Regions from separate parts of the Halalkalibacter oceani genome, predicted to be linked through region 3. Evidence: predicted binding sites of a transcription regulator. Region 3 holds the regulator's gene; each other region holds the start of a gene.
What was found. The regulator LexA, encoded in region 3, represses DNA repair genes until DNA is damaged. The targets are predictions, from matches to a motif close to CGAACATATGTTCG.
Positions count from the first base shown of each region.

Region 1: uvrB (excinuclease ABC subunit UvrB) is a predicted target of LexA. The motif match lies at 1,349-1,362, and genes of this name have one in related genera.
Region 2: ABMB67_RS22905 (DNA polymerase IV) is a predicted target of LexA. The motif match lies at 1,258-1,271, and genes of this name have one in related genera.
Region 4: ABMB67_RS15285 (YolD-like family protein) is a predicted target of LexA. The motif match lies at 1,105-1,118, and genes of this name have one in related genera.

Region 1 is NZ_JBEPKD010000021.1:7,420-10,547, reverse strand. Features, by position in the region: gene uvrB (excinuclease ABC subunit UvrB) at 1-1,184, opposite strand, end outside; gene ABMB67_RS17835 (DUF2198 family protein) at 1,557-1,781, opposite strand; gene motB (flagellar motor protein MotB) at 1,860-2,615, opposite strand; gene motA (flagellar motor stator protein MotA) at 2,608-3,128, opposite strand, start outside.
Region 2 is NZ_JBEPKD010000046.1:6,181-9,308, reverse strand. Features, by position in the region: gene ABMB67_RS22905 (DNA polymerase IV) at 1-1,168, opposite strand, end outside; gene ABMB67_RS22900 (hypothetical protein) at 1,765-1,953, opposite strand; gene ABMB67_RS22895 (N-acetylmuramoyl-L-alanine amidase family protein) at 2,031-2,717, opposite strand; gene ABMB67_RS22890 (polysaccharide deacetylase family protein) at 2,890-3,128, shown strand, end outside.
Region 3 is NZ_JBEPKD010000001.1:20,241-23,368, forward strand. Features, by position in the region: gene ABMB67_RS00095 (hypothetical protein) at 1-224, opposite strand, end outside; gene sda (sporulation histidine kinase inhibitor Sda) at 395-547, shown strand; gene ABMB67_RS00105 (hypothetical protein) at 703-876, shown strand; gene lexA (transcriptional repressor LexA) at 912-1,535, opposite strand; gene ABMB67_RS00115 (hypothetical protein) at 1,686-1,952, shown strand; gene ABMB67_RS00120 (YneB family resolvase-like protein) at 1,937-2,584, shown strand; gene ABMB67_RS00125 (DUF896 domain-containing protein) at 2,656-2,895, shown strand; gene tkt (transketolase) at 3,081-3,128, shown strand, end outside.
Region 4 is NZ_JBEPKD010000015.1:18,927-22,054, reverse strand. Features, by position in the region: gene ABMB67_RS15295 (hypothetical protein) at 234-371, opposite strand; gene ABMB67_RS15290 (YhjD family protein) at 384-719, opposite strand; gene ABMB67_RS15285 (YolD-like family protein) at 725-1,072, opposite strand; gene ABMB67_RS15280 (hypothetical protein) at 1,193-2,200, opposite strand; gene comGC (competence type IV pilus major pilin ComGC) at 2,381-2,662, shown strand; gene comGD (competence type IV pilus minor pilin ComGD) at 2,659-3,105, shown strand; gene ABMB67_RS15265 (hypothetical protein) at 3,119-3,128, shown strand, end outside.

The sequences.
Region 1 (3,128 bases), on a different contig from region 3:
GTCGCCGAGACATAAACAGCCTGATGGACTTTCGCTTCAAACTCTTCAAACCGGAGCGGACGATTATCCAGGGCGGAAGGCAGACGGAAGCCGTGATCGACTAAAACCTGTTTCCTCGCCCTGTCTCCGTTAAACATCCCGCGCACCTGTGGCAAGGTGACATGAGACTCGTCGGCGATAAGGAGAAAGTCGTCAGGAAAGAAATCGAGCAACGTGTACGGCGTTGCACCGGCTTCACGCAATGTAAGATGGCGGGAGTAATTCTCAATCCCTGAGCAAAAACCCATTTCACTCATCATCTCAAGATCATAGCGCGTACGCTGTTCAAGCCGCTGTGCCTCCAACAGCTTCCCTTGGTCCTTCAGCTCCTTCAGTCTTTCCTCCAGCTCGACTTCGATATTGGCGATTGCTTTTTTCAGCTTTTCTTCCCGCGTAACGAAGTGGGAAGCCGGGAAAATCGCGACATGATTACGCTCTCCCTTAATCTCGCCCGTCAGAGCATCGACTTCGGTCATCCGGTCAATTTCATCACCAAAAAACTCGACCCGGATGCACTGTTCATCGCGAGAGGCGGGAAAGATCTCAACAACATCGCCGCGAACGCGGAAAGTTCCGCGGACGAAGTTGATGTCATTTCGATCATATTGGATATCGACGAGATTACGCAAAAGCTCATTGCGGTCCATCTCCATTCCGACGCGGAGAGAGACGACGAGATCACGATATTCTTCCGGCGACCCTAACCCGTAAATGCACGAGACACTGGCGATAATAATCACATCTCTCCGCTCAAATAAGGCGCTTGTCGCCGAGTGACGCAGCTTATCAATTTCATCATTGATGCTGGCATCCTTTTCTATAAACGTATCAGAGCTTGGCACATAGGCCTCCGGCTGATAGTAATCGTAATAACTGACAAAGTATTCAACTGCATTATTCGGGAAGAATTCTTTAAACTCACTGTAAAGCTGCCCGGCAAGTGTTTTATTATGAGCCATCACAAGCGTTGGTTTATTCACTGCCTGGATCACATTCGACATCGTAAACGTCTTCCCTGTCCCCGTCGCACCGAGTAAAGTTTGATGCCTTTCGCCTCTTTGCAGCCCTTCAACGATTTCCGCAATCGCCCGGGGCTGATCACCCTGCGGCTCATACGGGGACACAAGTTCAAACGATCGCTCCAACGATATAACCTCCTCCGAATCTCTATCTTCTCAGCATAGCACTGTTGCCGAATCTTTAAACAATATCGTTATTTTCCTTTCCTTTTCCTCTTAAAAGAAAACAGATTCCTCTATGAGAACAAACATAATTATACCATAGCCACTTTAAAAAAACACAAACAAAGCGAACGAATGTGCTTATTTTTTTGTCAGGATTTTCAAATAGAAGCTGCTGAAAAAGTGAAAATCATACTTTTTCTGCAGCTTCATTATGAGTGGGTGGCGGGTGAAGCCATGAAGCGAGGAGTCTTTACGCCATCCGCGTAACATTCTTACCTATTAAAATAGCCTAAAACAAAAGGGAACTATCACCCTTTTGTTTTAGGCTTGCTTCTACATTCCTTGTATTCGTTTCAACCTTTTTTTCGCTACGGCAAAGCCCCCGGCAAATGACAGCAGTGTCAGAATCATGATTGGCCACGGCTGGGCATGGCTGTCAAGGACGACAAAGAGCACCATAAAAGTCACGATACAAGCTCCCAGCAAACTAAACGTTATCCGGGTCACCACAACCATTAAGAGAAACGGGGCGAAAAGTGCCAGTCCTACATCGATCATTCGTTTGTCCTACCCCTTTACCTCTTACTCAGTTCGTTTACACGATCCGCTTTCTATCGTACCATACTTCGCCTTCTTTTACCTCTCACTAAGACTTTCATTCGGCAGGATTAACACTTCCACCCTGCGGTTTCTCTCTCTGCCCTCCGGCGTATCATTCGAGGCAACCGGCTGGTATTCACTATAGCCGGTGGCGCTTAACAGGCTTGGATCAAGCTCTTCATTCTCAAGCAGGATTTTCGTGAAATTCAACGCTCTATCAGCACTTAAATCCCAATTGGACCGGTACTTTGCATTTTGAATCGGCACGTTATCCGTATGACCGGCGACGACAATGCGGCGCGGTGGATCTGAAATAAGCAAATCTGAAATTTGCTCGACCACATTGAGCGCATCCTCACGAATTTCCGCGCTGCCGGAATGAAACAGAGCCTGGTCAAGAATCGTCAACAGCAGACCGTCCGCCGACAAGCTCGTTTGCAGCTCCGAGCTGAGGTCGTTTTCTTCTATGTAGAGATCAATTTGCCGCTTCAGCTCTTCCAGTTCCCGCCGTTCCGTTGACACAGCCCGACCTTCTTCTCCGGAAACCCCCTGCCTTACTTCTTCCATCCCGGAGTTAACAGGTGACGGGACAGGCTGCTCCAGCAAGCCTCTTCCTCCTTGAAAGGTTTCATTGAACGTAATCATCATCTGTTCATACCTTTCCGCATCAACCGAACTGACAGCAAATAAGACGATGAAAAGAGCGAGAAGCAATGTCAGCATGTCCGCATACGGAATCAGCCACGTCTCATCAATATGCTCTTCATGATGCTTTTTTCGCCTTTTAGCCATTTACACTCTCCCCCTGGTTGACTGCTTCTCCCCGTTTTGCTTTTTCATCCAATGACAAGTACACGAGCAGCTTGTCTTCCAAAGCACGTGGCGAAATCCCGGCCTGAATAGAGAGAACACCTTCAATCATCAAACTTTTCTGCGTTAACTCCAGCTTCGATTTACGCTTTAATTTATTCGCAAATGGATGCCAAAGCACATAGCCCGTAAAAATACCGAACAGCGTAGCGACAAATGCCGCCGAAATCGCGTAGCCGAGCGCCTCAATATCATTCAAATCACCGAGAGCAGCAATTAAGCCCATCACGGCGCCGAGAACACCGAGAGTCGGCGCATACGTCCCTGCCTGAGTGAAAATCGCCGCCCCCGAGGCATGACGCTCTTCCATCACTTCAAGCTCGACCTCCATCGTATCGCGAATGAAATCCGGGTCCAACCCATCAACCACCATCTTCATTCCCTGCTTTAAAAACGGTTCCTCAATTTGCTCAATTTCATTTTCCAGGGCGAGCA
Region 2 (3,128 bases), on a different contig from region 3:
AGGAAGCGCGGATGATGGACGTTTGCCCGTAGCGGCCCTTTATCCGGTCCATGGCTGAACCGATCTGTAAGAGGCGGTCTCTATCCTGCTCAAACAAGCTCAGTTGGACGACTTTATCCGACTGCAATTTGTCGAGCGATACCGCTAATCGACGTACCGGGAATCCATCCCAGAACTTGTCAAACAGCTCGCAAATGTAGCTGTACATCTCCATTGTGACGTTTGTAGCGGAGGCGATTGTCTTCTGTCGATGAAAGCCGGCCGGTATCCTATAGCTCCCTCCTGACACGCTTAATGAGACGGTTTGACCCATGACGTGTGAGCGGCGTGCGCGGCTGCAAACTTCCTCGCAAAGCTCAAGCAGCACGACTCGAATATCCCGCTCGGTCGTATAATCGTAAGGGAGTGTCATGCCATGGCCGATCGTCTTTTCGCCCTGATGGGAGCCAATGGATACTGGTGAATAATCAATGCCGTTCGCTGTCATCCAAAGCACATGACCATTTATGCCCCACCTCTTTTTAAGACGCTCGACCGGACAGGCAGCCAAATGGCCAATCGTCCGAATGGCCATGTTACGTAAGTGCTGTTCCATGCGTGAGCCAACGCCGAACATGGAACCGACGGGCAGCGGCCACAGATGTTCCTCAAGTTCGTCTTTTTTGAGCCAAAAGACCCCGCCTTTACTCTTTTTAGAAAAATTATCACAAGCCATTTTAGCGAGGACCTTATTTTCACCGATTCCGACCCTGGCTCGAACCTTGTACTCTTCCCAGATTGCCGTCTGAACCATCCGGGCGATCTTACAGGGCGAACCGAATAGCTTTTGGCTCCCTGTCACATCCATAAATTGTTCATCGATGGAATAAGGTTCAACTAGCGGGGTGAATGTTTCTAAGATCGCGGTGATCCTAGTCGCCGCTTTAACATAGTCCTCCATCCGCGGCGGTACGACAACAGCCTCCGGGCATTTCTGTAAAGCTTCCCACAGCCTTGAAGCGTTTTTTACACCGCGCTTCTTCGCCAGGGGACAAGCAGCTAAGACAACACCAGACCGGCGTTTAGGGTCACCGGCGACGATGACCGGCTTATCATCTAAACGCGGATCCCGAGCCTTTTCCAGCGAAGCGTAAAATGACTGCATATCAACTAAAAAGATCACTTTCATGATGATTCACTCCTGAATGAGAACAAGTGTTTGCTTGATATTCATATTATATGCGAATATTTATTTGTTATTCAATGGCTAATAAATGGCAAATGTATGTTCGTTCACATCCTTGCTTGGATGGATGGAGAAAAAAGCTGCAAAGCGAATGAAACATAAAAGCTCATGTTTTATATAATGGGGTGCCGTCATTCTCCCGGTCGTCAATGTTGACAGCGCAACGCCATTGGCTACGGTCGAGAGACTTAATGGGAATCAGAACAGGCTGACAGTCAGCGTCACGGAAGTAGATTCCGATGGTTTGACGGAGGCTTTCACTGAAGAGATACTGATTAGGAACAACGCGGAAGACGTCTATCAAGTGGGGCCGTATAAGGTTTATATGAACACGAAGGGCAACGGTCAGGTTCGTGAATGCTATATTGTGGAGGAAGCCGGCGAAACAATATACGATGAAGATGATAGCCAACAAGCTCCCTTTGTAAGCATGCGATAGCTTACTTGGATGCAGCCGCATGTTTGGGTTTTTACAAGCTCTTCTCCTTTTTGGAGAAGGGCTTTTCTTTCCAATGGGGAAGGGCCGTCCAACGGTGTTTTTATTCGAAAGTAATTGTATTTAGCACGATGATCAACAAAATAAACGAGATTCTGACAAGCCTCTCTTCGGTTGCGAATTTAAATAAAGCTAACAGAACAATTCCTAAGACTGGATTATCCTCGATAAGCAATATTGTCATCACGTCAAGAAGGGGAAGAATGCCTTCATCAATGAGGTTAATTTCCATACCGCTCAGCTCCTTCTATCCATCCTATTCATTTATAAACATGATGATATAGGTCGCTTAATTGATTGGGGAAACATTCACGCCTCATCAGCCGGGTAAAGAAGGAGATATTCCTCGATCGCATGAACGAGCACAGCGACGATGTCATGTTGCGCTTTTTCATCCGTTAATAAACGAAAATCCTCGCGGTTGCTTATATAACCCAGCTCGACGATAATCGAAGGCATATCAAGGTGTTTCATTAAAAAGTAAGGAGTGCCTTTTTGCGGACGCTTCTTCATATTGTAATAGCTGTTTAAGTGCTCCTGAACGATACGCGCCAAGTGATAGCTTTTTCCGCTCACCTGATAAATAATGACAGGACCTCTCCGCTTGTTATGTTTAGACCAATTAACATGCAAACTGATAAAAACCTTTGGCTTAAGTGCATCGGCAATTAATTTTCTCTGCGTTAAATCCCTCATATGCCGGCGAAGATGAGGAAACGGACTGTCATCGCTTAAGGAATAATCATGTAATCGTGTGATCCCGACGTGATACGATTTTTGACGCAGCTCCTTCATCAGCTTTTGGCCGAAGAGTAAATTGAGATCTTTTTCCAGCACGCCGTTTGCCGAGGTTCCTCCATCAATGCCCCCGTGTCCGACATCAATCACAACATCGTATGAATCAATAATATAAGGGTGAGTGTAAGCCGTGAAAGGAAAAGAAAGAAAGAGCAACAAAACAACGGGGAGAAAAACCATGGTAAGCCATTTTTTCATAAAATCAGCACCTTTATTCATCATGAGAAAGCGATAGTATAGTATCGATCAATCTCCTCAAAAATACCCTTCGAAAAAAGGACAAATGCTTCCAAATGAGAAAACAGTTCACTGATTTTTTATCTGCTGCATTATGAATACTGTAACTAAACGACTTATGAAGGAGTATATTATGGAAAAAGCCGGGAGAATGATATGGTTGATTCTTTGCCTGTTATGCGTGAGTAATTCCGCGCATGCCGAGCAGCACGACCGCTGGTATTATGAAAAAAACGGCGATGTCGTTTGGGAGGTTAAGACTAAGCAAAAGGTTGTAGCGCTGACTTTTGATGATGGACCGGACAGGCTGTATACGAATCAAATTCTGGACATCTTAAAAGAAAATAATGCCAAGGCCACATTTTTCGTTGT
Region 3 (3,128 bases):
GACCAGAGAACATGGGCGGTATAGCCATAAAATGATATTTCAAAAAACCTTGTCCGATCAAGCTTTTTATACAAATAAAAGAGAGGTAATAGGATCGTCAGTAAATTAACCCAGAAGTACCAGGTAGAAAAGTCAGAGTATAAGTCCCAGTAATTTGAATTTAACTCGAGAAGTTTTTCTTTTGTCCGGTAAATTTCTGCATAAAGCTGTTGCTGTTCATTCATACTTTGCCCTCCTAAAAGTCAACAAGATGCCGCTGCCTTTATTATTGTTTGACTCAGGCTGTCATCCTATACAAAGCACTGCTTTCATGAGTGGAATTAGGAAAAAATTACGTTTTAAGAATGAAGATAGTGGGTATTTATCAGTAATAAATAAGGGAAGGATGAACGACATGTACATAACGTGCTACAACAAAAGTCTTGAAAAGCTGACTGATGATAAGTTGCAGGAAGCATTAGCCGAAGCGATCAAGTGTGGGTTAGAGCATGATTTCATTGAAACGTTAAAAAATGAACTGAAAGTAAGAGAGCTGAAAAGTGTTTAGTAGCACCAGCCTTATAATAGATAGGATCGCTTCACCTTTTTACATACTGGATACAGGATATGTCAAAGGGAAACCTTGGTCATATCCTCATTTGTTTTAAAGAAAAATCGTTTCAGCGAGCTGAAAAAGTTTAGATGAGAAAAGGAGGAAGGAAGTTGAAGCTGGCCAAAAAAGTAGAAGAAATGGAAAAGATGCTGGAGCAGCAGCTGGGCCGAAAGCTTACCCAAAAGGAAGTCGAATTTTTAAAATGGCTCGTTCATTCGGCAAAGTACAGAGAGGAAGGGTTTCCTTCTTTTTTTCAAAGCGAGAATAAAAAACGCTCGTTCTAATGAGAACAAAGCGCTTCAGCAATATATGGGTTTGCTTAGTGAATCGTCCGAAAAACGCCGATCACTTTTCCCAGAACCGTACAATCCTTTAATAAAATCGGGGCCATTGTTGAGTTTTCCGGCTGAAGGCGAATGTAATCCTTCTCGCGGAAGAAACGCTTCACGGTGGCTTCGTTTTCTTCTGTCATCGCAACGATAATATCCCCGTTGTCAGCCGATTGCTGCTGGCGGACAATGACCATATCTCCATCGAAAATTCCGGCTTCAATCATACTGTCCCCTTGAATCACAAGAACATATGTATTCTCATGTGAACCGAGATGATCAGGCAGAGGCAGGTAATCTTCAATATTTTCAACCGCGGTAATTGGATTCCCCGCAGTGACCTTTCCGATGATCGGAACATACGTCGTCTTTTGCTCCTTAACAGCTTGAACCTCATGATCCAAATGAAGAATCTCAATCGCTCTCGGCTTGGTCGGGTCCCGGCGGATGTAGCCTTTCTTTTCAAGGCGGGACAAGTGACCGTGTACCGTGGAACTGGAAGCGAGACCGACGGCTTCTCCAATTTCTCTTACAGAGGGCGGATATCCCTTTTTCCTTACCTCGTCTTTAATGTATTCCAGTATTTCAAGCTGTCTCTTTGATAGCTTTGACATCATGTCACCCCAATTCGCTTTCCTGTTTAGCTAAATTGTACCATGCGAACATATGTAATGCAAACGTTAGTTCTAAAAAAACTATTGACACAAACGCTTGTTCTTATTATTATAAAAGCGAACAGATATTCTTATTTGAGGTGAAGCGAAATGATTAAACGACTTACTGGACAGGAATTATTTATTGTCATACTGGCGATTGTCGCATTAGTATTTATGTATACAGCTCTTTTAACAAGCGATCGGGGAGACCAACAGGTCGGCTATGACGCCGAACAGCTGGAGGAAGACCTGTTTGCCGGCCCGGCGCATCCACTGCAACTCAATCAAGCGATGGAGAAGGACAATTGGCTGTTTGTTTATTCAAATGAAGAGATGGAGCCGGAGAGTGACGAAAACGAATGGGAGCAGCGATAATTTATTGCCGCGTCAGTACGGAAAAAGCGCAACAGGAATCTTCATTACGGCGTCAGCTGACGGAGCTTTTGCAGTTGGCAGAAAAGAAGCAGCTGAAAGTCGTGGAGCAGATCAGAGAGACGGCAAGCGGCTATGAAGTCGACCGGGAAGGAATGCTCGCTGTCCTTGATCTTTTTCAGGAAGGTAAAGCGGACACGCTGCTGATTCAGGATGATACGAGACTTGGCAGGGGAAATGCGAAGATCGCCCTGCTTCACCAGCTCCGTAAGCTGAACGTGACGGTGTTATCGATCCGCGATCAAGGAGAGCTGTTTCTGTCTGAAGCGGATGAAATGGTATTGGAAATTGTAGCGATCGTGGAGGAATACCAGCGCAAGCTGCAAAATAGCAAAATCAAAAGAGGAATGAAAACAGCGATCAAAAATGGCTATCGGCCGGAACAGAATCTGAAGCGGACGCATGCAGGCGGGCGCCAGAAGAAGGAAGCGCCGATTGAAGAGATTATCCGTCTCAGAAAGCTCGAGCTGACCTTTCATGATATCGCCGCCACATTAAGGGGGCTGGGCTACGACATCTCGAAGGCGACCGTTCATCGCCGCTACCAGGATTATGTGCGGGAACAGCAGCAGTAGGCCGAGCGGCTTCTGTTGAAAGACGGGCTGTCTTCCTGTAAAGTTAGAAGAACATGGAGGTGGCTTTAGCGATGCTATCAAAAGAAAAAATTGCAAGAATTAATGAATTGGCCAAACGGGCGAAAACATCCGGGCTAACGAAATCCGAAGCGCAGGAGCAGCAGACGCTTCGAAATGAATATATCCAGACGTTCAGGCAGTCATTTAAACAGCAGCTTCACAACGTGACGGTTGTGGATGGCAATGGAAATGACGTCACGCCTGATGCCCTTAAATTAAGCAAAGAAAATCAAAATAAGCGACCTCATTAAATGAGCTGTCGCTTTTTTCTTGCAGGTCTTTCTCTCTAAAGAATCGCTGCGCAGTTTTTCTTTTATGAAACAGAGCATTCTAACATAAAGCGAATCTTCAGAGAACACTTGTGAAAACACGGGAGAAAGTATATGATAAAAGGCGAAATGCTCGTTTTCACCTATTGGAAAGGATGGTTGTTAAGATGGGAAATAAAGTTGATGCGTTAGCGATTAATACGATTCGAACACTG
Region 4 (3,128 bases), on a different contig from region 3:
CCGACTTAGGGTAATCTAATTGCGGTGATAGCGCCACTTGTTGTTACTGTCATACCTATACCGCCAAACGATTAAACCGAGCGAGCAATGATGATTTAAATAACAGCGATCGTTTTCTCATTATCCACCTCATCTCCTTTAGTTGTGAGTTTAATCCCATATTTCGACATGTAGGTTGAAATACCTTCATGAAATAATGAAAGCCCCTCTCTCGTAAACAAGGGCTGCAAACCTTATTCGACAGACTTACTCTTAATAATACCCGCAAGTATGAATATTACTGTTCGCGGGTCTAAATCATACCTTTTAGCAACTTCCTCCACGGATTCCTCCATGTCTTTAAAAATACGAGTGAGATTTATCTCTTCCATTTAAAGCCCTCCTTATTTTAAATATTGTTGCATCAACTCCCCCACATGACGGCGCATCGAATCGGGGGTGTAGCTGACCTCTAACTGATACCTCTTACATACCAGTAAATATCCCGCTTCCTGCTCATAAACACTAAGTCCGGTTCTACGCATTTCTTTCCTCAAATCCCTTAAATCCGTCGTGATTTTGCTGATCGCATTGTCGATCAACTCAGTGTACAAAGAAGGAATTTTAAAATTTGCCTGTTCGACCTTAAGTCGATCCTGCTCAAAAACTCGTCGGGCAAGAGGGAGGAATATAAAGCGTTGAGCTAACTTACGAATGCCTTCGTCCTGTAAAATCGGCATAGCGATCAAATCCTTTCGGCATATTTTAGTTGTTCAAACTTTATGTAGATATAATTCCCATCAGCAAGTTCCACTCTGATTTGACGGTGCTCTTCGTCAACTAAGTCCACAACACCCGACGCCTCTCGATAATAGCCATCATGCCAATAAGTAACGCGCAGTTCTAACCCATGCCGGAGAGCATCAAGAATCAAAACACCGAGTCGTTTAAGCTCTTGATCATCTAGCTGAGGAGATGGAAGTTTTCTCTTTTCAGCCTTAAGTCGTTTGATCTCTTCTACCTGTTTGGGCAGCATGATCCTATAGCTTTCCCAAATTAAATTCTGTCCCGGTGTAAGCTTGTTGTATTTCATGGTGTGCCACCTCGTTTTTGTATTATTATATGCGAATGTGAGTTCGTATACAACGATCAAAAAATGGAAATGTACGTTCGTATAAAGGGGATAAAAAAAGAGCCGATTAAGGCCCTTTAGTCACTCGATAATATCAGCTAATAAAGCTGGCACTGTTATTTCCCAACCGGCTTGCGAAGTATATGAATGAGATCCCATTATTGTACCGTATACGGTTACTATATCCTCATCAATAAAATCAGTATATCCTTCGTACTCTACCCAAACAATATCATTAAAATCATAACCGTAACTTGATTCTGTGACCGCTAAACGAATTATTGTCCAACCATCACCTTCTTGTATTTGAACGATTTCACCAGTGTATTTCACATATTCGCCCGCATACCTATCTGGATTTTTATTAAGATGTGCGAAACTAATTTCTTCAGCTATGGACTTTTTCTGTTCAAGTTCTAGCTGTTTAACTTCTTCTGCAGTGAACCCTTCTGTAATTTCAATTTCGCCAAGGGGAATCTTATTTACATTAAATCCAATATCGGTCTCTTCGACTGAGCCTGGAATATCAAAAGAATTAATGAAATTATTGTAGTCACCATATACCTCATTAACCACTTCATTATCGTAAGAGCCAAAACTTGCTTTTATTGGGTAGTGGCCATTTTCAATTGTATCACCTTCGCCAAGAGTGACAGAGAACCCGCCGTTTTCTACAATGCCAAATCCCGGCATTACAGGGAAGTCGTATTCATTTTCTCCTTCAAGACTAACACCGATTTCAATTCCATCAGCTAAGTTGGTTTTCCCCTTAACAGTGATTATCTTATTTTCGGCATCAAATGTGGCTTCAATAAGCTCTAATGTTAGTTGCTCTTTTGTGATTTCTTCCTCTTTATCGTCTAGGGTTAATTGGTCGTTTAATTCTGTATCTTCTGCATCTGCTGTAACTTCCTGCGCATCAGGTAGAGGTGTTGTTACTATAGCTGTGATGAAAAAGATAATAATTGCGCCACCAAGGAATAATGATGATTGTTTGCGGTTTTTAAATTTGAAAAGAGATGGTCTTATTAATGCAATGAAGAAAGCCACAAAAGACAAAAAGGACAATAAAACAAAGAATAAATACATGTCATTCCTCCTAAGATTATCTTCTTACATTATAAAAGTGGAGGTCAAAAATAAACAGTCGTTCGACAAAACAAGACAGATTATTTACGTTTGTTTTTCAAATCTATAGCAACATCCATATATCTTCAACCATTGATCTCATCACAAATCTACAGCTTGTTAAAATCATAGGAACTACATATGAAAATTGAAATGCTCGTTGTGTTGATGGTTATCTCTGTTTTGTTGTTAATCGCCATTCCTAATATGGCGAAAAACAATGAGGTCGCTGCTGATAAAGGATGTGAAGCGACGATTAAGCTGTTGCAGACACAGGTTCACGCATATGAAATTGAAACAGGAGATGAGCTTAATGAGCTGAGTGATCTTGTCTCCGGTCGCTATGTCGAGAGCATTGAATGCCCCGACGGTTCGATCCCCGTGTTTAATGAAGGCATTGTGAGTGAGCCTTCATCCTCATGAAACAGACTCCGAATGGTTTTACTCTGATTGAAAATTTAGTTGTTCTCTCTATTTTGGCAACGCTGATTCTTCTCCCGCTTGTTAGGATTCCCCATGAAATGTCACCTGACTACCAGTCAGATTTTGCTGCGCAACAAATAAAGGCTGATTTGCTTCTTGCTCAGCAAGTGGCGATGTCTTCAGGCCGGCCCACCTCTGTAAGATTTGATAATACGAGGAAAGAATACCTCATTCGCTTTTCCTTTTATGATGTTTATTTATCGAAAGCTTATCCGCTGGATGAGATGAGATTTGAGCAAGGATCGCTTGGAACTCAGTCGATTGGTTTTTTGGCGAGCGGCCATCCGAGCCGTTCTGGTTCTTTTATTATACAGGCTGGTAATGAGCGGTATCACTTTACGATTTATTTAGGGAAAGGGATGATTTCCTATACGAAATTGTAATGGATTCACTTTAATGGAAGTTA